Regions from separate parts of the Gemmobacter nanjingensis genome, predicted to be linked through region 3. Evidence: riboswitches for the same ligand, from Rfam matches in the RefSeq annotation. Region 3 holds a riboswitch; each other region holds the start of a gene.
What was found. A riboswitch is a leader RNA that binds a small molecule or an ion and turns the genes downstream of it on or off. The one in region 3 is predicted to bind cobalamin.

Region 1: another riboswitch for cobalamin. It lies ahead of IE126_RS09560 (TonB-dependent receptor plug domain-containing protein); the one in region 3 lies ahead of IE126_RS02120 (energy-coupling factor ABC transporter permease).
Region 2: another riboswitch for cobalamin. It lies ahead of IE126_RS01245 (DUF1636 family protein); the one in region 3 lies ahead of IE126_RS02120 (energy-coupling factor ABC transporter permease).
Region 4: another riboswitch for cobalamin. It lies ahead of IE126_RS17640 (DUF1636 family protein); the one in region 3 lies ahead of IE126_RS02120 (energy-coupling factor ABC transporter permease).

The regions. Positions count from the first base shown of each region.
Region 1 is NZ_BMYI01000004.1:114,575-122,403, forward strand. It holds gene IE126_RS09535 (MotA/TolQ/ExbB proton channel family protein) at 1-447, opposite strand, end outside; gene IE126_RS09540 (adenosylcobinamide amidohydrolase) at 544-1,212, opposite strand; gene IE126_RS09545 (ABC transporter ATP-binding protein) at 1,209-1,952, opposite strand; gene IE126_RS09550 (FecCD family ABC transporter permease) at 1,949-2,935, opposite strand; gene IE126_RS09555 (ABC transporter substrate-binding protein) at 2,932-3,762, opposite strand; gene IE126_RS09560 (TonB-dependent receptor plug domain-containing protein) at 3,756-5,642, opposite strand; cobalamin riboswitch at 5,767-5,964, opposite strand; gene IE126_RS09565 (pyridoxal phosphate-dependent decarboxylase family protein) at 6,211-7,608, shown strand; gene IE126_RS09570 (hypothetical protein) at 7,605-7,829, opposite strand, start outside.
Region 2 is NZ_BMYI01000001.1:237,835-245,663, reverse strand. It holds gene cobN (cobaltochelatase subunit CobN) at 1-1,466, opposite strand, end outside; gene cobW (cobalamin biosynthesis protein CobW) at 1,470-2,504, opposite strand; gene IE126_RS01245 (DUF1636 family protein) at 2,501-2,884, opposite strand; cobalamin riboswitch at 2,974-3,167, opposite strand; gene cobO (cob(I)yrinic acid a,c-diamide adenosyltransferase) at 3,311-3,949, shown strand; gene IE126_RS01235 (cobyric acid synthase) at 4,242-5,684, shown strand; gene IE126_RS01230 (CobW family GTP-binding protein) at 5,737-6,756, shown strand; gene IE126_RS01225 (DUF1345 domain-containing protein) at 6,760-7,359, shown strand; gene parE (DNA topoisomerase IV subunit B) at 7,372-7,829, opposite strand, start outside.
Region 3 is NZ_BMYI01000001.1:410,766-418,594, forward strand. It holds tRNA gene IE126_RS02110 (tRNA-Asn) at 22-96, shown strand; gene xseA (exodeoxyribonuclease VII large subunit) at 354-1,955, opposite strand; cobalamin riboswitch at 2,067-2,284, shown strand; gene IE126_RS02120 (energy-coupling factor ABC transporter permease) at 2,321-2,998, shown strand; gene cobF (precorrin-6A synthase (deacetylating)) at 3,050-3,817, shown strand; gene IE126_RS02130 (sarcosine oxidase subunit gamma) at 3,882-4,448, opposite strand; gene IE126_RS02135 (sarcosine oxidase subunit alpha family protein) at 4,441-7,350, opposite strand; gene IE126_RS02140 (sarcosine oxidase subunit delta) at 7,347-7,634, opposite strand; gene IE126_RS02145 (sarcosine oxidase subunit beta family protein) at 7,645-7,829, opposite strand, start outside.
Region 4 is NZ_BMYI01000012.1:127,233-135,061, forward strand. It holds gene IE126_RS17615 (4Fe-4S binding protein) at 1-89, opposite strand, end outside; gene IE126_RS17620 (ABC transporter permease) at 212-979, shown strand; gene IE126_RS17625 (FecCD family ABC transporter permease) at 976-2,010, opposite strand; gene IE126_RS17630 (ABC transporter substrate-binding protein) at 2,013-2,945, opposite strand; gene IE126_RS17635 (ABC transporter ATP-binding protein) at 2,964-3,740, opposite strand; gene IE126_RS17640 (DUF1636 family protein) at 3,737-4,105, opposite strand; cobalamin riboswitch at 4,139-4,353, opposite strand; gene IE126_RS17645 (winged helix-turn-helix domain-containing protein) at 4,458-4,823, shown strand; gene modA (molybdate ABC transporter substrate-binding protein) at 4,884-5,639, shown strand; gene modB (molybdate ABC transporter permease subunit) at 5,658-6,356, shown strand; gene modC (molybdenum ABC transporter ATP-binding protein) at 6,353-7,459, shown strand; gene IE126_RS17665 (response regulator) at 7,456-7,829, opposite strand, start outside.

The DNA.
Region 1 (7,829 bases), on a different contig from region 3:
CGCCGCGATCATGCCGGTCACGGTGCCCAGCAGCCCCAGAAGCGGCCCGATGGTCGAGGCAAGCTCCAGCCCCCGCAAACCCGCCCGCGCCTGCGCCAGCAGCTTGCGCGCCACCCGCGCGGTTTCCGCCTCGGCTGCCTCACGATCGAGGGCGGGGTTCTGCGCCGCCCGCATTGCGGCCAGTGCGAGCTGCGCACGAAGCGAGCTGCGCCCGGCCAGCAGCTGCATCGCCGCATCCCGCTGCCCTGTGTGCCAAAGCTCCAGCGCCTCGGCCGTGCGCCGCCCGCCGGACCAGGCCCCGAAGGACAGAAGCCGCATCACCTTCCACAGGATCAGGGCCAGCGCCAGAACCGACAGCACGGCGATGGCCCACATGGCAGGGCCGCCCATGGCGATGAAGGACATCAGCGCAGGGGCCGTGGCGGTGATGGGTTCCTGACCGGACATCGGCGTTTCCTCAAACGTGCGGCACGGCGTCAGCCTGAGCCATGGTTAGCAAAAATCCCCGCCCGGAGAAAGCCTCGCCCCCGTGCGGCGCCGTGTTCACGGCGGATAGCCGTCGGCCACCCTGCCGTTTTCCAGCATCCAGTCCTCAGCCCCCACGGCAACGGCCTGCCGCACCGCGCGGCCAAGTGCCTCGCCCAGGGCGGTATGCAGCCCGGCGAAACGCATCTCTCCCGGCCGGGCGGCCAGCGCGATGCAATCCGTGCCGGTGCCGGTGGCTCGGGCACCATTCCCGAGGCGCAACCCGCTGTCCATCACCGCCGCCGTGCGCGCCTCGGCCACGATGGTCAGCGCCTCAAACTGCGCAGTTTCGGTCAGCCCGGCCCCGACCACCACAGCGAGGTTGATGGTGCCCACCGGCGCGGGGGCCGTCGCGCGGCGGGCGCCCGCCGTTTCGGCATTGCCAAGCCCGACCGTGGCAATACAGGTGACGGCGATCCCCTCCACCTCTGCCTGCGCGGTGAAATGTCGCCCGATATCGCGCGAGGTCAGCATGCCGACATCCCCCGACGCGCCCTGCCCCGCCATTTCAGCCGCGAACCAGCGGTCCACGTCCAGATCCGGCGTCAAATCAGCATTACGCACCTCGCGCCACAGGATGCGGCGCGCAGTGGCAAAGCCCGGCCGCCACGGCGCGAAGCTGAGCACGCGCATCTCCTGCCCCAGATCGGCGATCAGCCAGGGACGGGCAAGGGTGAGCACAGTCATTCCGACACCGTAGCGAGCGGCTGGAAACTGGGGCCTTCGGGCGTATCGGCACGATAGGCGATGATGTCGAACACCCCGGCCAGAAGTTCAGGCGTCAGCACCGCCTCCGGCGTGCCATCGGCCACCAGCGCGCCCTGATGCAGCACCAGAAGCCGGGTGCAGTGTCGCGCCGCCAGCCCGAGATCGTGCAGCGAGACCACAACACCGCGCCCCTCGTCCGCCAGCGCGCGCAGCACCCGCATGCTGCGGATCTGCTGGGCAGGGTCGAGGCCCGCGACGGGCTCATCCGCCATGAGGAGCGGAGTATCCTGGGCCAGCGCGCGGGCCAGCAGAACCCGCGCCTGCTCCCCGCCAGAAAGGGCCGTTGCCACGCGGTTGCGGAATGGCTCCAGCCCCATGCGGGCGATGGCAGCCGCGACCGAGGGGTGATCTCCGGCCCGGCCACGCGCCATCGCGCCGAGCGAGACCAGATGGGCCACGCTGACCGGCCAGGCGATTTCACGCGCCTGCGGCAGCCAGGCGACCTGCGCCGCGCGCTCCGCCGGGCGCAGCCGGGCGAGCGAGCTCTGGCCACTGGCCTGCACCAGCCCCAGCGCCGCGCGCATCAGCGTGGATTTCCCGGCGCCATTCGGCCCCAGCAACCCCACGCATTCGCCGGGCGCGATGGTCAGGGAAATCTCGCGCAGAACGGGCGTGCTGCTGCGGGACAGGCTCAGACGGTCGAGCGTCAACAGGCTCATGTCTGCCCCCGCATGCGCCAGATCAGATGCAGGAACACCGGCGCGCCCACCAGCGCCATCAGAACGCCGAGTTTGAGATCACGCCCCGGCAGGATGACGCGCACGCCGATATCGGCCGCCAGCACCAGCGCCGCCCCTCCCAGCGCGGCCGCAGGCAACAGCCGCGACGGGCGCCCCCCGACCGCGCCACGCAAGAGATGCGGCACCACCAGCCCGACGAAGCCCACCGCGCCTGCCACCGCCGTGGCGGCGCCGACCGAGGCCGCGACGCCCGTCACCACCAGCAACCGCAGGCGGCGGAGATCGGTGCCCATGGCGGAGGCGGCATCCTCGCCCAGCGTCAGCGCCTCCAGCCCCCGACCTGTCCGCGCCAGTGCAAGCCAGCCCGCCGCCATGATCGGAAGGGCGATCCAGACATGGGCAAAGCTGCGGTCAGCCAGTGATCCCATCATCCAGAACACGATTTCATTGGCTGCAAAGGGGTTGGGCGACAGGTTCAATACCAGAGAGGTCATCGCGGCGGCCAGCGCCGACAGCGCCACCCCCGCCAGGATCAGCGCCAGCGCGCCACCGCTGCGGCCCGCCAGCAGCAGGATCAGCAACACTCCCGCAAGCGCCCCCGCCAGCGCCGAAAATGGCAGTGCCAGGGTGAAGGCCGCCGCAAAGCCGGTCTGCAATGCCAGCACCGCGCCGAGGGCCGCCGAGGCCGAAACGCCGATCAGACCGGGTTCGGCAAGCGGATTGCGCAAGAGCCCCTGCATTGCCGCCCCCGAAAGGCCAAGGCTCACCCCCACCATCACCGCAAGCAGCGCACGCGGCAGCCGGATTTCCCGCATTACCAGCGTCAACGGCCCGCCATCGCCAAAGACCAGCGCGCGCAGGGATTCCCCTGGACCCGCCGCCGCAACGCCCGTCACCAGCGAGGCGAGGAACAGCAGCGCAACCAGCACGGCCAGCAGGGTCAGCAGCCGCGCAAAGCTCATGGCCCGACCCCCTTGCGGGTCGCGGCAAGCCGTTCGGTCGCATCCAGCAGCGCGGGCAGGCCACAGACCCAGTCATTCTCCTCCAGCACCGTCTGCCCGCCGGTCAGCGCGGCAAGCGCGGGGTGGTGCAGCACCTCTTCGGCGCGCGAGGCGCCGGGATAGGGATCGCCCGCAATCACCAGATCGGGGTCGGCCATGATCAGCGCCTCCAGCGGCAGGAAGCCGCCCATGGGCATGCCCAGATCCTCGGCCAGATGGTGATAGCCCGCGCGTTCGATGATCTCGCCCGCAAGGCTCCGGCTGCCCGAGGCATAGCCGTTGGCCGCGAAGGTCGCGGCGGTTGGGCGCTGCGACGGGGCCGGTGGCAGCCGCGCGAGACGGGCATCGAACGCCTCCAGCATGGCCTGCGCCGCCGCCTCACGGCCCAGAGCGCGGCCCATCTCGATCATGCCCTGCCGCACCTCCGCGATGGAACTCGCAGGCGGGAAGGTGACCACGCGGATACCCAGCCTTTCCAGCATCGATACCGTGGCACGCGCCGTATAGGCTCCGGCCAGAACCAGATCGGGCTTCATCAGGTAAACCTCCTCGGCCTGACCCTGATTGGCCGGATAGGCCATGGCCGCCTCGACCATGGTGGAGGAGCGCGGGTCCTGCGCCAGATCGGAGACGGAAATCAACTGCCCCGGCGCGGCCAGGAGGATAGCAAGCTGATCGGTACAGAGATTGATCGAGACGACGCGCCGGGGGGCGTCCGGCGCGGCGAACCCCGGCCCGGTGCTTACCGGACCGGCCAGCAGCAAAAGCAGCGCAAGCTGCCTTACCATTTCGCCTCCAGCCCCAGCCATGCGGTGCGACCTGGCGTTGCATAACCCCAGGTTTCCACATTCTTGCGGTCAAAGAGGTTGGTGACGCGCCCGGTCAGCTGCACGCTGTCGGTCAGATCATAGCGCGCGGCGACATTCACGGTGGTCCAGACCGGGGTCTTGCGGGTTGCAAAGGCGCCCCAGTATTCGGTGCTGTAATTCCCCGCCGCATAGCGGATGTCCGCCGTAACCGAACCGCGGCCGCCAAAGGTCTGCCAGGTGCCTGACAGGCCAAGCTCGTGCCGGGGGCGCAGGATCTCGACCGAGCCGTCGGGGTTCTTTGCGTCCAGATAGGTGTAGTTCATCCCCAGAGACAGCGTGTCGGTGGCTTGCAGGCGACCGCTGAGCTCGATCCCCTGACGCGGGCTTTTGCCCGACTGGTTGACATAGGTCGCCCGGCCCGAGCCATCGGGTGCCGCGCCATAGGCATAGGTGATCTCGTCTTCCAGCTTCTCGTTGAAATAGGTGATGTCGATCAGGCCGCGACCGCCCAGAACCTCGGTCTCGATCCCCAGATCGAAGCCGGTGTTGCGTTCGGGTGCCAGACGGGGATTGCCCAGCGTGTAGCTGTCATCGGCATAAAGTTCGTAATAGGACGGGTTGACCGAGGCGCGGCCCGCCGAGGCATGGACGCGCAGCCCGGTATCCGGCACGCGCCACGACAGGCCGATGTTCCAGCTGGTGAAATCCTCGAAGGTCTTGTTGTTGTCGCGCCGGATGCCAGCCTGGATGTCCAGCCCGTTGTCAAGAAAACCGCGATATTCCAGCGCGACCGAGGTCATGCCGCGCTTGTAACCCGGCGCCGCCGAGGATTCATCATCCTCCTTTTCCGCAAGCAGGTTCAGCAGGTGCGACGCATCTTCCACCGCCTGTCCGTCCAGCGCGTAGCTGAGCCGGTATTTCAGCTTCCCGGTCTCACTCCGCGTGGTCGGGCCGCCGTTGAAGCTCTGCCTGAACAGCGTGTTCTGCCATTCCAGCCGATGGGTCATCCGGCCATCCAGCATCGAAAATTCCGCCCACAAAGCGCCGGTCTGTTCATCGCGGTTGCTGTAGGGCGCCGGGTCATCCACGACGTAGCTGTCGGCATCGGTCGCGGCCCAGTTTTCGGAATCATAGTCGTAGCGCTCTTTCGAGCGGCGCAGGGTGAAGCCCAGCGTCAGATCCTCGGTCGCCTGCCAGTCGCCCGACAGGTTCAGGGTGCGGCGGCGGATACCGTCCTTCTCGCCGCCATCGCCGGACTGGTCATAGCCCTTGTCATCACGATCCGAGAGGCTCAGCTTGAGCCCGCCGCGCGCACTGCGCTGCGACAGGAAGGCCGAGGCGGCAGTGCCGTTGCCGAACTCGATCCGGCCGCCGTAATGCGTGCCCTCATCGCCCTTTTTGGTGATGATGTTGATCACCCCCGTCGAGGCATTGGAGCCGTAAGAAGCCGATTGCGGGCCGCGCAGCACCTCGATCCGGTCGATATCGGCGGCTTCCAGCCCGGTGAAGACATATTCATCGGACCCGGCACTGGCCTCGATCCCGTCGATCAGCACAAGCGTATGGCTGGCCTCGCCGCCCCGGATACGCACCTGCGTATAGGTGCTGCCCGAGCCGGTCACGGAAACCCCTGGCAGCGCGCGCAGGGCATCCTGCACCGTCGCGATGCCGCGATCCGCGATTTCGGCGCCATCCAGCACGGTGACCGACCGGCCATAGGCATTGGCGGCAATGCCGGTCAGGCCGCCGGAAATGATGATCTCATCCATTTCGGTGACCTCCTGCGCCACGGCAGCGCCCGGCACCAGAAGGCAGGTGGTGGCCAGAAGACCAAGATACGACACGCGTTTGGAACCCATGTTCCGTTCTCCCAATCGCGGGCAAATGCCCGACAGACCCGATGTGTCGCGGAAAGGGTTCCGCAGACAGTGCTTGCTGTCACCGCTGCGGTTAAGGCCGCTTCCATGGCGCCCCTCGCGCCCGGAAAGGGTGATCCTCCAAGCAGGTCTCCTGGCTCGCGGGTCGTAGCGTTGCCGGCCTTCCCGGGGCTTTGCCGCCCCAGTGGCATGATCGACGTCGCTCACCGCTGACAGTTGCGGGGGCAGCTACGGCCAGAACGCAGGCGTTCCTCCGTATTCCCTTTTCATCCGGCGGGCCGGAACTTGGTCCTGCGATCTAGGGTCCGGGGGCTGCGCGAGTCAAGGCCGCGCCGCAGCGCGGCGGGTGGATCGCATTCCGCTGTGGCACCATGCACGCACCCAGCCTGCTTGACGGGACCGGGCCAAGCAGCAAAGCTTTGCCCACCCGGGGGAGGAGCGCAGATGACCACGCCGCAGGATGCGGGCTGAACGATCCGGAAAGCCCAGCCCCACAGGCACAATGCGGTAAGCTCTGCGCCATCCCCGAAGCCACGACCAAGGAGCCCCGATGAACTGGACCGATTTCGCCCGCTGGGGCGCCCGTATCGCCGATTGGGGCGCACACTATCATCAGGGTCTGCGCGAGCGCCCGGTCCGCGCCGGCACCCGTCCCGGCGAAGTGGCCGCCGCCCTGCCCGCCTGTCCGCCGGAAACGCCCGAGGCGATGGAGGCAATCTTCGCCGATTTCGAACAGATCGTGATGCCCGGTATGACGCACTGGCAGCACCCGCGCTTCTTCGCCTATTTCCCCGCCAATGCCACGCCGCCTTCGATGCTGGCCGAGTTTCTCGCCAACACCGTCGCCGCGCAATGCATGCTGTGGCAGACCTCGCCCGCCGCGACCGAGATGGAGACGGTGATGATGGACTGGCTGCGTCAGTCGGTTGGTCTGCCAGAGGGATTCAAGGGGGTCATTCAGGACAGCGCCTCGTCCGCCACGCTCGCCGCTGTGCTGACGATGCGGGAGCGCGCACTGGATTGGGCCGGCAATGAACAGGGCCTGAGCAGCCAGCCGCGCCTGCGGGTCTATTGTTCGGGCGAGGTGCATACCTCCATCGACCGGGCGATCTGGATTTCCGGCATCGGGGCCGCGAACCTCGTCCGCATCCCGACGCAAGGCCCGCGGCGCAGCATGGACCCGGCGGCGCTGGATGCCGCCATCCGTGCCGATCTGGCGGCGGGGTTGCACCCCTGCGGGGTGATCGCCTGCACCGGAGGCACCGGAACCGGCGCCTGCGACGACATTGCGGCGACGCTTGCCGTGGCGAAGGCGCACGGGCTTTACACCCATGTCGATGCAGCCTGGGCAGGCGCCGCGATGATCTGCCCGGAGTTCCGCGAGTTGTGGACCGGCATAGAAGGCGCCGATTCCATCGTGTTCAATCCGCATAAATGGCTGGGCGTGCAATTCGACTGCGCGGCGCATTTCCTGCGCGACCCCGAGCCGCTGGTGCGGACGCTGGCGATCCGGCCGGAATACCTCAAGACCCATGGCGCGGACGGGATCGTCAATTATTCGGAATGGTCGATTCCGCTGGGCCGCCGCTTCCGTGCGCTGAAACTCTGGTTCGTGCTGCGGCATTACGGGCTGGAAGGGCTGCGCACCCGCATCCGCAACCATGTGCGCTGGTCGCAGGCGCTGGCAGACAGGCTGCGCGCCGATCCGCGGTTCGAGATCATGACCGAGCCGGTCCTGTCACTGTTCACCTTCCGGCTGAAAGGCGCGGATGAGGCGGCGCAGCAGGCCTTCATCAACCGGATCAACGATGATGGCCGCATCTACATCACGCAGACGCGGGTGCAGGATGGGCTGGTGATCCGCTTTCAGGTCGGCCAGTTCGACGCGACCGAGGCCGATGTGGCCACGGCCTTCGAGGTGATCACCGCACTGGCCGGGAACGGTTAACTCCGTTCCAGAAGGCCCCGGATCAGAAACATCTCCGCCTCGTGGATGCAGCCCATCTGCTCCCATTCCGCATCGGTCTGGGTGGCCAGCCGCCATGTCAGCAGCGTCACCACGCATTTGTCGGCGCCGATCTTCAGCACGTCACCGGGGATCACCCGCGACATGTTGCGAAACTGCATGGCCTCTTTCGACGGGCCGACGTCGTAATCTACCTGAAACCG
Region 2 (7,829 bases), 170 kb from region 3:
GTGCCGCGTTCCGGTTGCAGCGCCACCAGCGCCGCGCCCCGACGCAGCGCCCGGAAGCGGAAGAACTGGCCCTCGCAAGCCGGGTCATCCTCGGGGGCGCCCCATGTGGCGTGCAGGGCCGTTTGCAGCGGCGCGGGCAGGGCAGCCAGCGCGGCGCGATAATCCGCCAGCGGCCAGTCGAGCATTTCGGCCTGAAGCGCGCGGCCCAGATCCGTGCCGGGCGTCACCGCGTAGCCCGCGCTGCGGAGCGTTTCCACAATCGCCTCTGCCGAAGCCAGCGCATCCAGACCAACGGCATGGGCAAGGTTCCAGCCCTTGCCGGGATAGGTGGACAGCACCAGCGCCAACCGCCGTTCCGCCGCAGGCGTGGCGCCCAGCCGATAGCGCGCTGCAACCTTGTCGATCACCGCTGCCACGCGGCCCTCGTCAGCGCGATGCACGAAGCGCGAGAATTGCAGGTCAGGGTCGCGGGGGCTGGGTTGCTTGAAGCTGACCACCCCGGCGAAGATCCGGCCATCGACCTCGGGCAACACGACATGCATGGCCAGATCGGCGGGCGACAGCCCGCGTTCTGCGGCCGCCCAATCCTTGCGCCGCGCGGTCGACAGCGCCACCTGCCAGACCGGACAGCCAGTGGCATCCAGCGGCGAATGACCAGCCTCGCCCCTGGCGGAAAAGGCGGTGGCATTGATCACCGCCACCGGCTGCGCGGCGTGCAGCGCCTCGGCGACCAACGCGGCATGCGGGCCTTTCAGCGAGGGGGCGAACAGGCCGAAAGCCCGGAAACCCCGCGCCCGTGCCGCACGGATCAGCACATCCACCGGGTCGGTATCGGCGGCGGTCAGGTAAGACCGATAGAAGGTGACGGCGATCAGCGGCGCTTCACTTTCGGGCGAGGCAATGACGCCCCGGTCAGGGCAATACCAGCCACTATCGGGCAGGGTCTTGGCCCCGGCCACCGGCGCCATGTAAAGCCCCGCCGCCAGCGCCAGTTGCGCCAGCGCCGCCAGCGCTGCCACCGCGCCGCCCGCGTCACACAGCACAGCCAGACGGCGCAACGTGCCGCTGGGCAGGGTAGAAAGGTCGTCCAGCCGCGCATCCGGCCGCCCGTCGGCGGGCAGCACCGCCAGCGCGATGCCCTTGCGTCGGCACAGATCCTGCACCGAGGCGAGGCCATAGGGCCAGTAGCTTTCACCGCCGATCAGCCGGACCAGAATGCCCTTCGCCCCGGACAGCGTCGCCTCGACATAGGTATCGACCGACACCGGATGGCGCAGCGCCACCAGATTGACCAGCCGCAGCGAAGGCACATCGCCCGCCGCTTTCGCCCGCTGCCATCCTGCCGCGAAAGCGCCAAGGTCGCTGTCGGAAAACGACAGAACCACCAGATCCGCCGGGCTTTGCCCCGGATCGAACGGCGTGTCGGTCTCCTCCAGCCCGTGACTTTCGCGGAAGACGACGTGCAAGGCTCAGCCCTCCAGCACGGTGCGGATGGCGGCTTCGTTCACCTTGTCATGCTCGGCGATGACCACCAGACGGGTCGCACGCGGTGTGTCGCCCCAGGGGCGGTCATATTGTGTCCGTACCCGCGCGCCCACGGCCTGCACCAGCATCCGCATCGGCTTGCCCGCTACGGCGACATAGCCCTTCACGCGCAGGATGTCCTGTTCGCGGGCCAGCCGGATGATCGCGGCTTGCAGCGCCTCAGGGTCCGCCACCTCGCCCAGTTCGATCACCACCGTGTCGAAATCATCATGTTCATGGTCGTCATGGCCATCGTGATGGCTGGGCCGGGCGGCAAGGTCGTCTTCGGCCGCCGCATTCAGGCCCAGTACGACACGCGGGTCCACCACACCTTCCGAAACGGGCAGGATCGGCAGCTTGCGCGGCGCCTCGGCCTCGATCACCCCGCGCGCGGCGGCCAGACCGGCCTCGCCCGCGAGGTCGGCCTTGGTCAGCAACACCAGATCGGCGCAGGCGATCTGATCCTCGAACACCTCGGACAGCGGGGTTTCGTGGTCAAGACTGTCATCGGCGGCGCGCTGCGCCTCCACCGCTGCGACATCGGAGGCGAAACGCCCCGCCGCCACCGCCTCGGCATCGGCCAGCGCCACCACGCCATCCACCGTGATGCGCGAGCGGATCGCGGGCCAGTCGAAGGCTTTCAGCAGCGGTTTCGGCAGCGCGAGGCCCGAGGTTTCGATCAGGATATGATCGGGGCGCTGCGGCATCGCCATCAGCGCCTCGATCGTCGGAATGAAATCCTCGGCCACGGTGCAGCAGATGCAACCATTCGCGAGTTCCACGATATTCTCCACCGGGCAATTCGCATCGGCGCAGGATTTCAGGATCTCGCCATCCACCCCCACGGTGCCGAATTCATTGACCAGAACGGCCAGCCGCTTGCCCTGTGGGTTCTGCATCAGATGCCGGATCAGCGTGGTCTTGCCCGAACCCAGAAAGCCGGTGATCACAGTGACGGGGACTTTGGTCAGATCGGTCATTCGGCGGCTTCCTGTGTTGCGTCAGAGTGGAATGGGGGGATGCGGGCAAGGCATTGCTTGCGGAACACCTCGGGCCGCTCGCGCCAGGGCACAACTCCGTCAGCGGTTCCGGCAAAGCGCGTGGCGCCGTCCAGAATGGCAGCGACATGGGTATCAGGGTCCAGCCGGCCATAGACATAGGTCCATTTGCCGGGGGCAGAGAGCGCGACCGCACAGCCGTTGGAACAGGCCGACAGGCATTCGACCCCGACGATGCGCACGCCTTCCGGCGCGCCTGCTTGCGCCAGCGCCTCGTGCAGCACGGCACCGGGGCGCGGCGCGGCGGGGTCCACCCCCTCGCGCCGGCAGGTCAGACAGACATGGAGCGTGGTCTGCGCCATCGGATCATCCCTTCCTTGGCAAAAGGGATGCAGGCGCGGAAGGGGTGACAGGCAGTCACCTCTGCCGGTCGCGGAACACCCCGTCCGCCCGTCAAAACAGATCGCTGGCAGGTCTCCCGGCTTGCGGAGTGGATTTCTCCCCGACCCCGACCTTCCCGGCTGTTTGCCAGTGGTATGGGGTCTCTCCGGTCACGGTCGCGGGGGCGGCTGCGCTTGGCCCTTGAGCCTGTCGCATTCCCTTTTCACCTGCCTCGCGGCAGGAACCAGCATGGCCCGCTTGTGCCACATCCCCCGGCGAAGTCAAGCGCGGCCCGCGCCGCTTCGGCGGGCAGGCGCGACATGGCGCGCGCCGCGCGCGGGCCGTCGCTTCGCGGCTTCCGATGGACAAGGGCCACCGCTATGCTGCCCCGCGAACAGGAGGATACGATGCAAGACACTGCCCCGCAGACCGAAGTTCCGGCCGAGGATCTGGCCCGCCATGCCGCCAAGATGGCGAAGAAGAAAGCCGCCCGTGACAAGATCATGGCGACGAAAGAAGGCGAAAAGGGGCTGCTCATTGTCCATACCGGCGCGGGCAAGGGCAAAAGCTCCAGCGGGTTCGGCATGATCCTGCGCTGTATCGCCCATGACATGCCCTGCGCCGTGGTGCAGTTCATCAAGGGCGCCTGGGATACGGGCGAGCGGCGGCTGATCGAAGAGAATTTCGCGGGTCTCTGCCAGTTTCACGCCATGGGCGAGGGCTTCACCTGGGAAACCCAGGACCGCGCCCGTGACATCGCCATGGCGCGCAAGGGCTGGGAGAAGGCGAAAGAGCTGATCCGCGACCCGGAGATCCGCTTCGTGCTGCTGGACGAAATCAATATCGCGCTGCGCTATGATTATCTGCCGCTGGACGAGGTTCTGGACTTCCTGCGCGACGAGAAGCCGCCGATGACCCATGTCTGCCTCACGGGCCGCAACGCCAGGGAAGAGCTGATCGAACTGGCCGATCTGGTGACCGAGATGGCGCTGGTGAAGCATCCGTTCCGCTCGGGGATCAAGGGCCAGAAGGGCGTCGAGTTCTGACCGGCCGGGGAGGGGGCTCTGCCCCCGTCGCTGCGCGACTCCCCCGGGATATTTAAGGCCAAGATGAAAGCAACGAGATGTTAACCGAATCGCGGCAGGTTGAAGGGGCGGAACAGGGAGGGATCCCGATGGCCGTCCAAGGTGAAAGCGCCGCGTCTCTGCCGTGGAAACGGCCCGGGATGCGGCGCCCAAATCGGGCTGGGTGCCATTTCATCTTGGCCTTAAATATCCCGGGGGTGAGGCCCGCAGGGCCGAGGGGGCAGCGCCCCCATCCTGTCCAGGGAGAGGCGCGATGACGGCGCTGATGATCCAGGGGGCGGGGTCCAATGTCGGCAAGTCGATGCTGGTCGCGGGGCTTTGCCGGGCAGCGCGGCGACGCGGTTTGAAGGTGGCGCCCTTCAAGCCGCAGAACATGTCGAACAACGCCGCCGTTACATCTGATGGGGGCGAGATCGGGCGGGCGCAGGCGCTTCAGGCTCTGGCCTGCGGGCTGGAGCCGGTGGTGGATATGAACCCGGTGCTGCTGAAGCCGGAAAGCGAGACCGGCGCGCAGGTGGTGGTGCAGGGGCGGCGGCTGACCACGACGCGGGCGGCGGATTATCCGGCGCTGAAGCCACGTCTGATGGGGGCGGTGCAGGAAAGCTTTGCCCGGTTGCGGGCAGCGCATGATCTGGTGATCGTCGAGGGGGCGGGCAGCCCCGCCGAGGTCAACCTGCGCGCGGGCGATATCGCCAATATGGGTTTCGCGCGGGCGGCGGATGTGCCGGTGGTATTGGCCGGGGACATCGACCGGGGTGGAGTGATCGCGCAGATGATCGGCACGCAGGCGGTGCTTGACCCGGAGGATGCTGCGATGATCGTGGGGTTCCTCATCAACAAGTTCCGGGGCGATGTGCGCCTGTTCGATGGCGGTTACCGGCTGATCGCGGATCGCACCGGCTGGCGTGGGTTCGGAGTGTTGCCGTGGTTTGGCGATGCCGCGCGGCTGCCCGCCGAGGATGCGCTGGACCTGCCACGCGCGCGCGGCGATGGCGCGCTGCATGTGGTCTGCCTCGCGCTGTCGCGGATCGCCAATTTCGATGATCTGGACCCGCTGGCGCAGGAGCCTGCCGTGCGGCTGACGCTGCTGCCCACCGGGCAGCCCATTCCGGGCGACGCCGATCTGGTGATCCTTCCGGGCAGCAAATCGACGCGCGGCGATCTGGCCTTCCTGCGCGCGCAGGGGTGGGACATTGATCTTGCCGCCCATGTGCGGCGCGGCGGGCATGTGCTGGGCATTTGCGGCGGGTATCAGATGCTGGGCCATGTGGTGCGTGATCCCGAGGGGATCGAGGGACCGGCGGGCGAAACGCCGGGGTTGGGGCTGCTGGACATTGAGACGGTGATGACCCCGGACAAGCGGCTGACCCGCACCCGCGCCACCCATGCCGCCACCGGCCTCGATGTCGAGGGGTATGAAATCCATATCGGGCGCAGCGACGGCCCGGCCCGTACCCGGCCGTTCGCCTTTGTCGAGGGCGCCCCCGAAGGCGCGGTCTCGGCTGATGGCCGCATCATTGGCAGCTATCTGCACGGGCTGTTCCGGGCCGATGCCTTCCGCGCGGCCTTCCTGCGGGGCCTCGGGGCCACATCGGCGCTGGGCTATGAGGCCACAGTCGAGGCGACGCTGGACGCGCTCGCCGATCACATGGAGGCGTATCTGGACGTGCCGGGTCTGCTCGCGCTGGCGCGCTGACTTGCGCGCAAGGGGCGGTGCGGCTACCGATGGGCGGGAACAGGAGACCCGCATGACCGACCGCATCCCCGTCACCATCCTCACCGGCTTTCTGGGCGCCGGAAAGACCACGCTGCTGAACCGGCTGATGACCGAGCCGGGCTTTGGCGATACTGCGGTCATCGTCAATGAATTCGGCGCGGTGGATGTGGATGGCGGGCTGATGGAGGGCGTGGGCGACCGCGCCTTTGCCTCCTCCACCGGCTGTATATGCTGCACGGTCTCGGGCGATGTGCGGCTGACGCTGCTGCGCCTCAAGGATGAGGCGGACAGCGGCAAGGGCCCCGCCTTCAGCCGCGTGGTGATCGAAACGACCGGCCTCGCCGATCCTGCGCCGGTCATGCAGACCTTCATGACCCATGACATCATGCTGGACAATTTCGTGCTGAACGGCGTGGTGACGGTGGTCGATGCCGCCAATGCGACCGAGGCGCTGGACCGATATGACGAGGCGCGGCGGCAGGTGGGCGTCGCCGATCTGCTGGTGATCTCGAAAACCGATCTGGCGGACCCGGCGCCGGTGGTTGAGCGTCTGACCGCGCTCGCCCCAAATGCCGGGGTGGTGACCGCCGCCGATCTGACTGCCGAACGGCTGTTTTCGATTGCCGCCTACGATATGGCGGGCAAGCCGCCGGTGGTGGCGGAGTGGTTGCGGTTCGCCAGCACCGGCCACCATCATCACCATCACAGTGCCAACCACCATGGCGGCAGCGTCACCGCCTTCTGCTTCATGGCCGATCAGCCGATCGAGGCGAGCGTGATGCAGATGGCAATCGGCGCGTTGCAATCGACCTATGGCCCTGATCTTCTGCGTCTCAAGGGGCTGGTGGAATTGCAGGAACTGCCGGGACGTCCCACGGTCTTCCATGCCGTGCAGCATATCCTCAGCCCGCCGCGCAGCCTGCCCGGATGGCCCGAGGGGATGGCGGGATCGCGGCTGGTGATCATTGCCGCCGGGCCGGGGCGCAACCAGTTGCCCGCGATGATGGCCAGCTTCCTGCCCGAGATGCGGCAGGTTGGCGAGGGTTGGTAGCCGATGTTCGCCCGCCACCGCCGCTTTGTCCTTGCCTTGATGCTTGGCGTGGCGCTGGGCGGTGCGGGCTGGCTCTGGGGGCTGAGTGCCGCACGCGCCGTGCTGCTGGCGGCCGACAGCGCCTTTCTGGTCTATCTTGGGCTTGTAGGCCTGTTTCTGCGCGGCATGTCGCCCGAGGATCTGCGCCGCCATTCCGAACTGTCGGACGAGGGGGTGCCGCTGATCGCGGCGCTGGCGCTGGGCTCGGTCGGGCTGAGCCTTGGCGCCATCGCGCTGGCGATGAATCACGGTGGCCCGGTGGAAGTGGCGCTGGCCGTCGCCTCGGTGCCACTGGGCTGGACGGTGCTGCATGTGCTGGCGGCGTTCCATTATGCCGCGCTTTGGTATGACAAGGGTGCGAAGGGGCTGAGCTTTCCGGGCAATCAGATCCCCGGCCCCTGGGATTTCCTGTATTTCAGCTTCACCGTGGGCATGACCGCGCAGGTCTCCGACGTGATTGTCGAACGTGCCGCCCTGCGCCGTCTTGTGCTGGCGCATGGGGTGGTGTCGTTCTTCTACAACACCGTCATTCTGGCGCTGGCGGTGAATGTGGCGGTGGGGTGAGGGGAAGCCCCCTCACACATCCAGTTCCTCCACGAACCGCGCGTTTTCCTGAATGTACTGGAAGCGCAGTTCCGGTTTCTTGCCCATCAGCCGTTCGACCAGATCGCCGGTTTCGCCCGGTTCGTCCTCGTCGATGCTGACGCGGATCAGGGTGCGGGATTTGGGGTCCATCGTGGTTTCCTTCAGGTCCTTGGCGTCCATCTCGCCAAGTCCCTTGAAGCGTTGCACGTCGATCTTGCCCTTGCCGCCAAGGCCCTTTTCCAGCCAGTGTTCTTTTTCGGCGTCATTGGCGACGTAGAGCCGTTTGGCGCCCTGCGTCAGCCGGTAAAGCGGCGGGCAGGCGAGGTAGAGGTGGCCCTTGTCGATCAGCGGGCGCATCTGGGTGAAGAAGAAGGTCATCAGCAGGCTGGCAATGTGGGCACCGTCCACATCGGCGTCGGTCATGATGATGATCTTGTCATAGCGCAGAT
Region 3 (7,829 bases):
AAGCTATACACCGCCTCGTGTTCCGGCGTAGCTCAGCGGTAGAGCAGTTGACTGTTAATCAATTGGTCGTAGGTTCGATCCCTACCGCCGGAGCCAAAAATCCCTAGGATTTCAGCTACATACAAAGCCCCCGCAAGGAGGCTTTTGTGGTTCTGAAGGCTGCGGAAGTTAGGCTTAAGGGCCTGCGGTGCCAGGCCAGCAGGATTGGTGCCGTCGGGCGCGATCACATCATCTGCGCCGTCCGATGCGGCTGTACGCGCCTCCAGCCTCCGGCCCCTCGCGCAAGATGCCCCGGAGGACTCCCTGCGCCCATCGGCCCACGGGGTTGCCGGGGCAGTCCGGCGAGCTGTGCGTCAGAACAGGCTGCCCTGATCCGGCCCCTCCTCGCGGGGACGGGGCTTGCGGGGGGTGCGCAGGGGGCCTTCGGCGGATGGCGCCACGGAGGTGCCGGGGCCGGTCGTGACGCGGCCGTCGCGGAACTCGATCTCCAGCGCGGCGGCCTCGCGGGCAAGTTCGGCACTGGTGATGACGGCGCCTCCGGCCCGTACGACGGCATAGCCCCGCGCCAGTGTCGCCTGATAGCCCAGCGTCTTCCGCATCCGCTCCAGCCCGTCCAGCCGTTCTGTGGCGCGGGCCAACCGTTGTGCAGGTGCGGTTTCCAGTCGGCTTGCCAGAACGCCCAGACGATCCCGGTCGCGGGCAATCTGGGTTTTGGCTCCGGACAGCAGACGCGCCAGCGCGGGCGCGAGCCGTGAGGCCCATTTATCGAGGCCCGCATGGCTGCGCTCCTGCCGCCGCTCCATTCCCGTATCCGCGCGGGCGGTCAGCACCTGCAGCCGCTCGGCCCGGCCCGCGATCAGGGCGCGCAGCGCCTCGGGACGCAGGCGCCCGGCACGCGCCTCGTAGGCGCCACGCTTGCGGGTGACCATCAGCCCCAACGCGCCGCCCAGCCGTTGCACCGCCGCGTCGAATCGCTGGCCCGGCCCGCCCAGCAGCATGTCGAGCCGGGGCAGCGCCCGGCCCAGATCGGACAACCGCACCCGCCGCCGCTCGGCCCCCTGCGCCATCGCCCGGCTGAGACGCGCCCCGAAGCCATCGACCGCGGCGAGCAGGTCCAGCCGCACCGGCACCGCCATCTCGGCGGCGGCGGTCGGCGTTGGCGCCCGGCGGTCAGCCGCGAAGTCGATCAGCGTGGTGTCGGTTTCGTGCCCCACGGCGGAAATCAGCGGAATGCGGCTGGCCGCCGCCGCCCGCACCACGATTTCCTCGTTGAATCCCCACAGATCCTCCAGAGAGCCACCGCCCCGCGCCACGATCAGCAGATCGGGCCGCGGCACTGGGCCGCCGGGTTCGATCGCGTTGAAGCCAAGAATGGCCGCCGCCACCTCGGCTGCGCATTTCTCCCCCTGGACCGCCACCGGCCAGATCAGGACATGGCGGGGAAAGCGGTCGCGCAGCCGGTGCAGGATGTCGCGGATCACCGCACCCGAGGGCGATGTGACCACCCCGATCACGCCGGGCAGATAAGGGACAGGCTTTTTGCGCGCGGGGTCAAACAGCCCCTCGGCCTGCAAGGCGGCGCGGCGCTTTTCCAGCATGGCCATCAGGGCACCGGCCCCTGCGGGGGCCACATCCTCGACAATCAGCTGGTATTTCGACTGGCCCGGAAAGGTGGTCATCCGGCCGGTGGCCACGACCTCCATCCCCTCTTCAGGGCGCACCTGCATCCGTGCCACCTGCCCCTTCCAGGAGACGGCGGCAATGACCGAACGGTCATCCTTCAGGTCGAAATACATATGCCCCGAGGACGGGCGCGAGACTCGCCCGATCTCGCCCCGCACGCGGACAAGGCCGAATTCGCCTTCAATCATGCGTTTCACTGCGCCGGAAAGCTCCGACACGGTATATTCGGGCTGGTTGCCCTGCTGGGGCTGGGGGTCTTCGAACAGGTCCATGACACCGTTTTGCCCCAAGCCCGCGCGGCCCGCAACCGCCCCGGCCCCGCCCGCCCGTCGCAAAGCGCACCAGACCGTCGCAAAGCCCGCTTGACGCAAGCGCCCTTTCGCCACAGAACGAGGCGGCAAGGTGTCCATCAGGTGCCAAGCACCGGACTCAATCGGGAACGGGGAAGGGCGAACCCAGTCAGGCGCCCGAAGCCCCGGCCGCCCCCGCGACTGTGAGCGGAGAGCGCCCCCATCCGCCACTGGTGCCCCAAAGGCACCGGGAAGGCCGGGACGCGCCACGACCCGCAAGCCAGGAGACCGGCCTTGCATGAACCGAAACCACGGCCGTCGGGTGTGACGGCCAGAGGAGACAGATCATGCATATCGAACCGGGCCTCGTTTCCGGGGCCAAGCTGATGCTTGGTGCCGCCACCGCCGCCACCGCCGGGCTTTACACGCTGAAAACCGCCTTTGCCGCGATCCGCGAACAGGGCGCCGTGTCACTGCTGGCGCGCAGCGTGCTGGCCACCGCCGCCACCTTCACCTTCTTCGAGGTGCTTCCCCATGTGCCCGTCGGCGTATCCGAGGTGCATCTCATCCTTGGCTCGACCCTGTTCCTGCTGTTCGGCGCCGCTCCGGCGGCCATCGGGCTGGCGCTTGGCCTGCTGATCCAGGGGATGTTCTTCGCCCCCTTCGACCTGCCGCAATACGGGATGAACGTCACCACCCTGCTGGTGCCACTGTTCGGCCTTCAGGCACTGGCGCGGCGCGTCATCGCCCCCGGCACCGCCTATGTCGATCTGCGCTACGGGCAGGCGCTGGCGCTGTCGACCGCCTATCAGGCGGGCATCGTCGCCTGGGTCGCCTTCTGGGCTTTCTACGGCATGGGCTTCAGCGCCGAGGCCATGGCGCAGGTCTCGACCTTCGGGGCCGCCTACATGCTGGTCGTCGCGGTGGAACCGCTGGTGGATCTGGCTGTTCTGGCAGCCGCCAAGGCCATCAAGGGCCTTGCGGGTTCCGGCCTTGTGACCCAACGCCTGCACGCCGCCGCCTGATCTTTCTGCCGCCGCCCAAAGCCGGGCGGCGGCCTCTTTGACCGAGCGACCATGACCCTTCACCTCAGCCTCGTCGGAATTGGCAGCGGCAATCCCGACCACCTGACGCGCCAAGCCATCCGCGCGCTGAACCGTGCTGATCTGATCCTCTTGCCGCGCAAGGGCAGCGCGAAGGCCGATCTGGCCGACCTCCGGCGCGAGATCCTCGCCGAGGTGCTGGAAAACCCCGCGACCCGCATTGCCGAATTCGACTATCCGACGCGAGACGCCGCAACTGCCGATTACCGCCAAAGGGTCGAAGACTGGCATGATGCCATCGCCGCCCGCTGGGTGGAGAGTATCGCGGCCCACCCCGGCGCGACGCGCGTCGCGCTGCTGGTCTGGGGTGACCCCTCGCTTTACGACAGCACCCTGCGCATCGCCACCCGGCTGAACCCGCGCCCGGACATCGAGGTCATCCCCGGCATTACCTCAATCCAGGCGCTGACTGCCGCCCATGCCATCCCGCTGAACGAGATCGACGGCCCCGTCACCATCACCACCGGGCGCCAATTGCGCGAAACCGGCTTTCCGGCTGGCGTCGATACCTGTGTGGTGATGCTGGACGGCGAATGTTCATTCCAGAGCCTGCCACCGGAAGGCATACAGATCTGGTGGGCGGGTTATGCCGGCATGCGCCTTCAGATTACCGACCATGGCCCGCTGATTGACGCTGGCCCACGCATCATTGCCGCCCGCGCCGAGGCCCGCGCCGCACATGGCTGGATCATGGATATTTACCTGCTGCGCCGCCGGGGCCAGGCGCAAATTTCTTCCTGAAGAAATTTGCAAATCTTTTCCTCAAAAGATTTGCGCGCGGCCCCCGGAGGGGCCGCGAAGCCGTTCAGAACACCGAATGCGCGGCGGTGTCCAGCGCGTGCCACAGGGCGGCGGCCGAAGAGCGCGCCCCGATCACGCTGACCTGCGCGGCGCCCCGCTTCACCACATAGACGCCCATATGCTCCAGAATGGTGCGGGTCGCGGCACCTTCCTGCGCGGTGGCCAGATCGACGTTGCACAGCCGCTCGAACAGCGCGGGCAGCCCTTCGCCGGTGACGTCGATCCGCACCCAGGCGTCGGTCTGTTCGGTTATCGAGGCCGCATCACCGAACACCGGCAGCAGCGCCGCGCGGCTGTCTTCATGCGTGGCAAAGGGTGCCTCGACCATCCAGCTGTCGGGCGACAGCCAGAAAGCCGCGAAAGGCGCGCGGGCCTCGAACCGGCCCGGACCGGGCAGCGGGATGCCGGCCGCAGCAGCAGACGCCGCCACTTCCGCCGTGCGCCCCAGGCGGGCCGAGACGGAGGCCAGCGCCACATCAACAACCTCGGTCAGCGTGACCGGGCCGATGCTGGCCCGCGCCGGGCTGGTGCCCCCCAGCGGGCAGAGGGGTTTCAGACGATGCTCAGCCACGGAGACGCTCTCCTTCCGGGTCAAAGAAATGCGGGCTCACGATTTCGACCTCGACCTCGGCCCCCGCCAGCAGGTTGGCCGAGCGCAGGCGCTGGCCGCGCCGCTCGTCACCCTTCTTCAGGTAGCCAAGCGCGATGGAACAGCCCAGATGCGGTGAATAGACCACCGAGGTGAGCCAGCCCAGATCATTGGCAATCACCGGCGCCGCGCCTTTCTCAAGGAAATGGCTGCCAGCGGTCAGCTTCTGTGCCGGATCGACGGGTTTCACACCAACCAGACGATAGCCGTTCGGGTCATTCATGCCCTCGCGCTGGCTCAGCACCATGCCGATGCTGTCTTTCTTCTTCGACACCATCTTGCCCAGACCCATGTTCAGCGCGGTGGACTGGCCGTTCAGCTCGTTCCCTGCGACGTGGCCCTTTTCGACCCGCATGACACCGAGCGCCTCGGTGCCATAGACAACGGCGTCGAATTCGCGGCCCTGTTCCACCAGCTCACGGATCAGCGCATCGCCATAACGGGTCGGCACCGCGATTTCATAGGCCAGTTCCCCGGAGAAGCTGATGCGGAAGATCCGCGCCCGCAGCCCGCCGCAAACCGTGATCTCGCGGCACCCCATATAGGGCAGTTCCGCATCCGAGATGTCCTGATCCACCAGCTTTTGCAGCAGCTTGCGCGCATTCGGCCCGGCGACCGAGAACTGCGCCCAGGCCTCGGTGGTGGAAATCAGCTGCACATCCATGTCGGGATAGAGGCACTGCCGGGCATATTCGAGATTGCGGAACACTAGAACCGCATTGGCGGTGGTGGTGGTCATCACATATTCATTCTGCCCCAGCCGCGCCGTGGTGCCGTCGTCATAGACGATGCCATCCTCGCGCAGCATCAGCCCATAGCGACATTTGCCGACGGCCAGCGTGCTGAAGGTATTGGCATAGACCTTGTCAAGGAAGGCCCCGGCATCGGTGCCCTGAATGTCGATCTTGCCGAGCGTGGTCACGTCGCAGATGCCAACCGATTTGCGCGTCGCCAGAACCTCGCGGTCCACGCTTTCGCGCCATTGGGTTTCGCCTGCACGCGGCAGCCATTGCGCGCGCAGCCATTGGCCGACCTCGACAAAGACCGCGCCCTGTTCGCTGGCCCATTTGTGGCTGGGGGTCAGACGCTTGGGCTTGAACTCCTGCCCGCGAGAGCGGCCCGCCAGCGTGCCCATGGCAACCGGCGTATAGGGTGGGCGATAGACCGTGGTCCCGGTCTGCGGGATCGACTTGCCGGTGAGGCTCGCCATCACCGCAAGGCCCAGCACATTGCCGGTCTTGCCCTGATCGGTAGCCATGCCCAGCGTGGTATAGCGCTTCAGATGCTCGACCGAGGTGTAGTTTTCCTGATGCGCGAGCTTCACATCTTTCAGCGTCACATCGTTCTGCTGGTCGATCCATGCCCGGCCCTTGCCACCGCCGACATACCATTTCGGCGTGATGGCATAGGGGCCGTCCTCGGCCGTCGGCAAATCACGGGCGGGGGCGCTGCGGCCCAGATCGGCCAGCGCGCCTTCGGCCGCCGCTGCGCCGGTTTCCAGCGCCGCGCGGGTCGAGAAGCGGCCTGCGGCGGCGCCTGCCGCCTCCAGCCCCGGAATATCGCCCTGCCCCGGCACGAAGGCCGCGATGGTGTCATTCCAGACCGGGCGACCGCGATGGTGCGAAGCGATGTTGACGTTGGGGTTCCAGCCCCCCGAAACCGCCAGCGCCTCGCAGGCGAAGGTTTCGGTCCGCCCGCCGCTGTGGATAGTGACCGAGGAAAGCCCCAGACGACCGGCGGTATCGACCACCTCTTCGCCCTTGCGGGCGTCGATCACGCGGACCTCCATCCCCTTGGCCTTGAGGTCAGAGGCCGTGCGCAGCCCGTCATCATTGTTGGTGAAGACAGCGACCCGGCGCCCGACCGCGACACCCCAGCGGTTCGCATAAGCGCGCAGCGATCCGGCCAGCAGGATGCCGGGGCGGTCGTTGTTCTCAAACGCGATGGGGCGTTCGGTGGCACCGCCCGCAAGGATGGCACGACGCGAATAGATCCGCCACAGGATCTGGCGCGGCTTGCCCGGCAGCGGCACGGGCAGGTGATCCGACACGCGTTCCACCGCCGCATAGATACCGTGGTCCATGGCGCCGATGATCGTGGTGCGCGGCATCATGCGCACATTCGCCATGCTGCGCAGTTCCGCCACCGCCTGCGCGGCCCAGTCGGCACCCGCGAGTCCGCCAACCTCATGCGTTTCGGCATTCAGGCGGCCGCCCATGCGGAAATCCTCATCCGCAAGGATAACCCGCGCGCCTGCGCGACCGGCGGTCAGCGCGGCCATCAGACCGGCAGGCCCGGCACCGATGATCAGCAGATCGCAATGCAGGAAGCCCTTGTCATATTGATCAGGGTCTTCCTCACGCGACAGACTGCCCAGACCGGCGGCACGGCGGATGATCGGCTCGTAAAGCTTTTCCCAGAACACCTTGGGCCACATGAAGGTCTTGTAATAGAACCCGGCGGTGAAGAAATTCGACAGCCGGTCATTCACCGCCATGGCGTCGAATTTCAGGCTGGGCCAGCGGTTCTGGCTCTCGGCACTCAAGCCGTCGAACAGTTCCACCACCGTGGCACGGGTGTTCGGCTCGCGACGGGCACCGCCGCGCAGTTCCACCAGCGCATTGGGTTCTTCGGAACCGGCCGAGATGGGACCGCGCGGACGGTGATATTTGAAGCTGCGCCCCATCAGGCGCTGGCCATTGGCCAGCAGCGCCGAGGCCAGCGTATCGCCGGGGTGGCCTTGGTAGGTCACGCCGTCGAAGGTGAAGCTCAGGCTGCGCGAACGGTCGATCTGACCGCCGGGAATGCGGTTCGATTGGGTCATTTGCTGCGCCCCCGCGCGCGGGCCACATCGCGGGCCAGTTCCACTTGCGTGATCTCATGCGTCAGCGTGTTGCGCGTGACCACAAGCCACGAACGGTCGCCCTGTTCGTGATACCAGAGCTCACGATGCAGCCCTGCCGGGTTGTCGCGCAGGTAAAGATAGTCGTGGAAGGTATCCAGCGCGCCTTCGGCCAGCCCATCAGGCCGGTCGATCAGCGCCGCATCCCCCAGATAAACAAATTCCTGCGAGTCGCGTGGCCCGAGGATCGGATGGTTGATGATCATGGATCGGTCCTCAGTGCAGGTTCGGCTGGGCGCCCTGGCCCTTTTCGTCGATCATCAGCCCCTTGCGGAAGCGATCAAACCGATAGGCCGTGGCAGTTTCATGCGGGCGGTCGGTTGCCAGCAGATGCGCGAAGCACCAGCCCGAGGCCGGGGTGGCCTTGAAGCCGCCGTAGCACCAGCCACCGTTGAAATAGA
Region 4 (7,829 bases), on a different contig from region 3:
TTCACCGGCTCGCCCAGCGCATAGGGCGGCACGACGAAAGCCGCGATCTGGTCGCGGTCCAGCGGCGCGGCAAGGGCGGCGCCGGTCATCATAACCCAGCAAAGAACAAGGTGCAGGATACGCATGCGCCAGACTAGGCATTCGCGCGCCTGCCCGAAAATTGGACGAAGGTCGCAGCGCGGGCGGCAGTGGGCGGCGCTATGGTCGGAGGATGGAGCCTTCCGCCCGCACCCCGGCCGACCGGCTGATCTTCCTGCTGTCGCTCACCGGCTTTGTGGCCTTCTGGTGGGCGCTGTCGCTGTTGCGGGGCGAGCCGCGCATCCTGCCCGCCCCACCCGAAGTGGCAGCGGTCCTGTGGGAGGAGGCCAGATCAGGGCGGCTGTGGCATCACATGACGGCGACGCTGGTGCGGGTGGCACTTGCTTTCGGCCTGTCGATGGCGCTCGGCACGGTACTGGGGGTGGCGCTGGGCCGGTTGCCCCGGCTGAACCGCTGGCTGGACCCCTGGGTGCTGATCTTCCTCAATCTGCCCGCGCTGGTCGTCATCGTGCTGTGCTATCTGTGGATCGGGCTGAATGAGGTGGCCGCCATTGCCGCCGTGACCATCAACAAGACCGCCATGGTGCTGGTGACCATGCGGGAAGGCGCGCGCACGCTGTCACCCGAGCTGAACGACATGGCCCGCGTCTTTCGCCTGTCGCGCCTGATCTGGGCGCGGCATGTGCTGCTGCCGCAGCTTGCGCCCTTTCTGGTGGCCAGCGCGCGGGCGGGGCTGGCGATCATCTGGAAGATCGTGCTGGTGGTGGAGTTTCTGGGCCGCTCCAGCGGCATCGGCTTTCAGATCCACCTGAAATTCCAGCTTTTCGAGATTGCGGGCGTCCTGGCCTATGCACTGGCCTTCGTCGCGGTGATGCTGGTGATCGACCTTGCGCTGATCCAGCCCGCCGAACGCCGCGCGGCGCGCTGGCGGCGTGGTTAGCGCCGTCGCGCCATCAGCCAGATGAAGAACAGCCCGCCGCACAGGCCGGTCACGACGCCAATGGGCAGATCTTCGGGCGCCAGCACCACCCGCGCCGCAGCGTCAGCCCCGATCAGGAACACCGCCCCCGCCAGTGCCGATCCGGGCAGCACGCAGGCATTGTCGCCCCCGACAAGCATCCGCACCAGATGCGGCATCATCAGCCCGACAAAGCCGATCAACCCGGAGAAGGCCACCATCACCCCGGTGATCAGCGCGGCGGCGACAAAGATCGCCAGCCGGAATCGCGTGACCTCGACCCCAAGGCTTACGGCGGTTTCGTCGCCAAGGCTCATCGCGTTCAGCACCGGCGCCCGCGACCAGAGCCACAGGCCCACCGGCAGCAATACCGCCAGCGGCCAGAGAAGATGCGACCATTGCGCAAGGCCCAGCCCGCCCAGCATCCAGAACACCACGGTATGCGTGGCGCGCGGGTCACCGAGGAAGATCAGGATATTGGCCCCGGCCATGATGATAAAGCTGACCGCAACCCCCGCCAGCACCAGCCGGTCCGCCGCCCCCGCGCCGGTCAGCGCCACAACGCCCAGCACCAGCGCCGTGGCCGCCAGCGCCCCGCCGAAGGCCATCAGCGGCACGGTCAGCAGGCCAAGGAACATGCCCGTGTGTAACAGAGCCGCAATCGCACCGAACGCGGCGCCCGAGGAAATGCCCAGCAAATGCGGATCGGCCAGCGGGTTGCGGGTAACGGCCTGAAGCGCCGCGCCCACCAGACCCAGCCCGCCGCCGACCAGAGCCGCCAGCAGCACGCGCGGCAGGCGGATCTGCCAGACGATATTCGCCTGCCCCACACCCCAGTCGGGCGTCACCAGCCCGGGCAGCAGCCGGTCGAGCAATACCCCCCAGACGGTGCCCGGCGCGATGGCGACCGATCCAACCGAAACCGCAAGGCTGACCGAAAGCGCCAGCCCCAGCAGCACGGCAAGGGCAAGGCCCGCCCGGCGCGGCAGGGCGCGACGCAGGGCGAGCCGCATCGTCACTGGCCCGCGAACCCGGCGACCAGCTTTTCGACCGCGCGGATATTGCGCGGCCCCGGCGTCGCCTCGACATATTCCAGCACGACGAAGCGATCATTCTTCACCGCGTCGATATCCGCGAAGGCCGGATTACCCTTCATGAAGGCGATCTTCTGTTCCGCCGTCACATCGCCGTAGTTCACGATCACCACGACCTGCGGATTGCGCGCCACCACCGGCTCCCACGCCACTTCGGCCCAGCTTTTGTCCAGATCATCCATGATGTTGACGCCGCCCGCCGCCTCGATCAGTGCGGTCGGCATGGCGTATTTGCCGGCAGTGAACGGCGCCTCTTCGCCCGAATCGTAAACAAAGACCCGCAGCGGATGGTCGTGGTCCACGCCCTTCGTCGCCTCGGCCAGCCGCGCCTTGTAACCTGCGACCAGCGCCTCTGCCCGATCCTCGACGCCGAATATGCGGCCAAGGTTCAGCATGTCCTGATACATGTCCTGCATCGTGCTGCGTGCTTTCGGCCCGATATGGATGCAGCTTTCGGTCAGTTCGTAGGTCTTGATGCCGAAAGGTTCCAGCGTTTCGGGCGTAACCTCGCCGCCGACCTTCATGCCATAATTCCAGCCCGCGAAGAAGAAATCAGCCTCCGCCGCAGCCAGAACTTCCTTGCTGGGGTATTTGGCCGAAAGCTCCGGCAATTCGGCGACGCCCTCGCGCATTTCGGGGTCCAGCGTCTTCCAGCCGGAAATGCCGGTATAGCCGACCATGTGGTCGCGCAGGCCGAGCACGAGCATCATTTCGGTCAGGTTCACATCATTGGAAATTGCGCGCGTGGGTGCGGCGTCGAAGGTCACATCACGGTCGCAGCTTTTGACGGTGACGGGGAAGGCAGCAGCCGCACTGGCAGACAGCAGCAGCGCCGCAAGGGCGAGACGGATCATCGGAAACTCCTGATCGGATCAGAGGTGAAAGGACAGGCGCGGGCCGGTGCCGCTGTGGTCGATCCGGCCCCGCACCTGAAAGGCGGTGTGCAGCAGATCCTCGTGCAGCACCTGATCGGGCGGACCATCCGCCAGCATACGGCCGCCATGCAGGATCAGCATGCGTTCGGCAAATTCCGCCGCCAGCGGCAGATCGTGCAGCGTGGTCACCACTGTCAGGCCGAGATCGCGCAGCAGCCGCAACAGATCAAGCTGGTGGCGGATGTCCAGATGGTTGGTCGGCTCGTCCAGCACCAGAATGCGCGGCTCTTGCGCAAGGGCACGGGCAACCATGACACGCTGCCTTTCACCCCCGGACAGGGTGCCGAAACTGCGGTCTGCGAAGGCTGTCAGGTCCAGCCGGGCCATGGCGGCGTCGATGATGGCGCAATCAGCCTCACCGGGCAGAGCGAGCCCGCTGCCCCAGCCCTTGCGATGCGGCAAGCGGCCCAAAGCCACGATCTGCCGCACACTCAGCACGAAATCGGTGGGTTGCTCCTGCACCACGGCAGCCACGATGCGCGCGGCCTCGGGCGCTGACATGAGCCACAGGTCGCGCCCTGTAACCGATACCGTGCCCCGCCGGGGCGGCTGGTGGCGATAGATCAGCCGCAGAAGCGAGGTCTTGCCCGCCCCGTTCGCGCCGCAGATCGCCATGATCTGCCCCTGCGGAACGGAAAAGCTGATATCGGTCAGGATGTCGGGCCGGTCCTTCGGACCCCAGCAGACCGAGCGGAACTCCAGCGCCGGGGTCATTGGATCGCCCCCGCCGCCGTGCGGATGACCGCAGCCGCAGGGCGCACGGTTCCGGCCACCAGCGCGTCGATATCCTGGCCATCTTCGACATCGCCAAACAGCCAGGTCTCGCCCGAGGCGACCCGCCAGGCCAGGGTGCAGGGCCGCTGGCAGCCTTCGACGCACAGCGTTCCCGACAGCTCGAACTCTGCCCCCACACCCGCCAGCGCCAGGGCGCCGCGCAGCTGGATCAACAGGTTCAGGCCGGGTCTGCATTCGCGCCCGACATGTGGGCAGGACTGGCAGACAAGCATCTGATGCGGCGCGGGGCGCGCGCCGGTTTCGGTGGAAAGCGCGGCCATCGGCCTGCGCGGGGATCTGTCCATACGATCTCCTTCCCGGGGCACCCCGCCCGGTGGTTGTTGCGGTTCTCGATGGCAGGTCTCCTGACTCGCGGGTCGCAGCTTGCCCCGCCTTCCCGGCCCCGCAGTTCGGGGTCCAGTGGCATTGGGGGTCGCTCGCCGCTTACAGTTGCGGGGGCAGTCACGGAATTGGCGCCTGATGGCTACACCGCACCGTGTTCCCTTTTCACCCAGCGTCGCATTTGCCGGGAACCATCGGCGGCCAGAAGCGCATGACTCGGCGCCGCCGTCAAGCCCGGGCACGACAAGCGGCGCACCCTTGCCTGTCGGCGCGCCGGCGGCGATGATTGCCCGAGACACCCGGAAAGGCCCGCCGATGACCAAGCTGAAGCTGCGCATCCTGTTCGACACCGCCATGCTTGGCCCCGGCAAGGCCGAGCTGTTGCAGCGCATTGGCGAGACCGGCTCGATCGCCGCAGCCGGGCGACAGATGCAGATGAGCTACAAGCGGGCGTGGTCGCTGGTGGAGGAAATGAACGCGGCCTTCCGTGAGCCGCTGGTCAGCAGTGCGCGGGGCGGGGCGGGCGGCGGCGGGGCGCAGGTGACAGAGACCGGGCAAGAGGTGCTGCGCCGCTACCTTGCGGTATTGGAGGCCGCCGAACAGGCGGGGGCGGCAGAGGTGACCGCGCTGGAGGCCTTGCTTGCCCCTGCGACCAAGGCGGATATGTCTGAAAAAAAATAACGCTTGCGTGACCGGGAGGTGCCTGCCAGATATGTTTTCCGAAACATATCGGAGTCTCCCATGTCCCGCCGTCTTGCCCTTACGCTTGCTTTCGCCCTCGCTGCCAGCCCTGCCGCCGCCGAGGAGGTCGTGGTCTTCGCCGCCGCGTCGATGAAGAACGCGCTGGATGACCTGGCCTCGCAGTGGCAGGCGGAAACCGGCAATCAGGTGGTGATCAGCTATGCGGGTTCGGGCAAGCTTGCGCAGCAGATCGTTGCCGGGGCGCCCGCCGACATCTTCGTGTCTGCCGCCCCGAACTGGATGGACGAGGTGCAGAACGCCGGGCTGGTCGTGGAGGGCACGCGCGAGGATCTGCTGGGCAATACGCTGGTGCTGATCGCGCATGGCAAGGATGCGGCGCCGGTTGAGATCGGGGCGGGCTTCGATCTGTCCGCGTTGCTGGGCGACGGGAAACTGGCGATGGCCATGGTCGATTCCGTGCCTGCCGGGCAATATGGCAAAGCCGCGCTGACGGCGCTGGGTCAGTGGGACAAGGTGGAACCCGCCGTCGCGCAATCCGACAACGTGCGCGCGGCGCTGGCACTGGTGTCCACCGGCGAGGCACCCTATGGCATCGTCTATGCCACCGATGCTGCCGCTGATGACAATGTGACCGTGGTCGGCACCTTCCCCGCCGACAGCTATCCGGCCATCGTCTATCCCGCTGCCCTCTTGACCGGGGCGGCAGATGCGGCGGACAAAGCCTTTTACGAGGCGCTTTCGGGCGAGGCAGCGCATGCGGCCTTCAGCGCGCAGGGCTTCGCGATCCTGAAGTAAGGGCCTGACCGGCGGCATATGACAGACTGGCTTTCCCCCGACGAATGGCGCGCCGTGGCGCTGTCACTGCGCGTCTCGCTCTGGGCCGTGGCCGCCAGCCTGCCCTTTGGCATTCTGACTGCCTATGCGCTGGCTCGGTGGGAATTTCGCGGCAAACAGGTGCTGAACGGCATCGTCCACCTGCCGCTGATCCTGCCGCCAGTGGTGACGGGCTATCTGCTGTTGCTGACCTTCGGGCGCAAGGGCGCGGTGGGCCAGATCCTCGACCAGTGGTTCGGCATCGTGCTGGCCTTCCGCTGGACCGGCGCGGCGCTGGCCGCCGCCGTGATGGCTTTCCCGCTGATGGTGCGGGCCATCCGGCTGGCGGTGGAGGCGGTGGACCCCAAGCTGGAACAGGCAGCAGGCACGCTGGGTGCCTCGCGCCCTTGGGTGTTCCTGACCGTGACGCTGCCGCTGATCCTGCCCGGCGTTCTGGCGGGCACGATCCTTGCCTTCGCCAAGGCGATGGGCGAATTCGGCGCCACCATCACCTTCGTGTCAAACATCCCCGGCCAGACGCAGACACTGCCTTCCGCCATCTATGCCTTTCTGCAAGTGCCCGGCGGAGAGAAGGAGGCCGCGCGTCTGGTGCTGGTGGCGGTGGGCATCGCCATGGCCGCGCTGATGCTGTCCGAATGGATCAGCCGGGCCGTCGCGCGCAGGATCGCCGGGACATGACGCTGTCGGTGAACCTGTCCCATCGCTTTGGCGACTTCACGCTGGATGTGGCGTTCGAAGCACCGCCGGGTGTGACGGTGTTGTTCGGACGTTCCGGCTCCGGCAAGACGACGGTGGTGAATGCTGTTGCGGGTCTCTTGCGCCCTGACCACGGTCGCATCATCGCAGGGGGCGAGGTCTTGCTGGATACCGAAACCCGCACCTTCCTGCCGCCACATCGGCGCAGGGTGGGGTATGTGTTTCAGGACGCCCGGCTGTTCCCGCATCTGACCGTGCGGCAGAACCTGCTATATGGCCGCTGGTTCGCGCACCGCCGGGGACCGGACAATTTCGCCCGCGTGGTCGATATGCTGGGGATCGGCCCCTTGCTCGCCCGGCGTCCCGCCGCGCTGTCAGGGGGCGAGAAAAGCCGTGTCGCCCTGGGCCGTGCCATCCTGTCGGAACCGCGCCTTCTGCTGATGGACGAGCCGCTTGCGGCGCTGGACGAGGCGCGCAAGGCCGAAATCCTGCCCTATCTGGAGCGGCTGCGGGATGAGTTGCATCTGCCCATCCTCTACGTCAGCCATTCCATGCCCGAGGTGGCGCGGCTGGCCACCACGCTGGTGCTGATCGAGGCGGGCCGCGTGGCCGCCGCAGGCCCGGCCACCGAACTCCTGTCCGACCCCGCTGCCGCACCTGCGCTGGGACTGCGCGAGGCCGGGGCGATCCTCTCCGCACGGCTGGCGGTGCCGGACGAGGACGGCCTCAGCCGTCTGGACTGTAGCGCAGGTCCGCTGTGGTTGCCGCGCGTGGCGGGCCGGGCGGGCGACAGTTTTCGCCTGCGCATCCTCGCACAGGATGTCATGCTGGCGACCATCCGCCCCGAAGGGATTTCGGCGCTGAACATCCTGCCAGCCGTTGTGCGGGAGGTCAGGCTGGGCGAAGGCCCGGGTGCGCTGGTGCAGCTGGAAGCGGGGGACGAGATGCTGCTGGCCCGGATCACCCGCCGCTCTGCCGCCGCACTGGAGCTGAAGCCCGGTCAGCAGATTCATGCTGTGCTGAAGGCGGTCTCTGTCGCGCAGGAAAACGTGGGCCATGGCAGACCCGGCGCGGACAGTCCCTAGTCCAGCATCATCGCCGAGGCGAGGATGACCGCATGCGTGCGGTTGCGTGCGTTCAGCTTGGCGCAGATCGACTTGACGTGCATCTTGACCGTCACCTCGCTGAGCCCCATGCGCAGGGCAATTTCCTTGTTCATCAGCCCGTCGCGCAGAAAGCCCAGAGTCTCGCGTTCGCGCGGCGTCAGATCGGGTTGCCAGGGCCGGGGGGCAACCGGATCGAAGCCTTCGGGCAGATAGATCTCGCCCCCCAGAATGCGGTGGATCGCGGCCGCCAGCTCCTGCGCCGGTGTGCTTTTGGGGATGAAACCGCTGGCCCCGCGCGCCAGCGCGGCAGTCACCATCTCGGGTTGCGCCTGACCGGAGAAAACCGCGA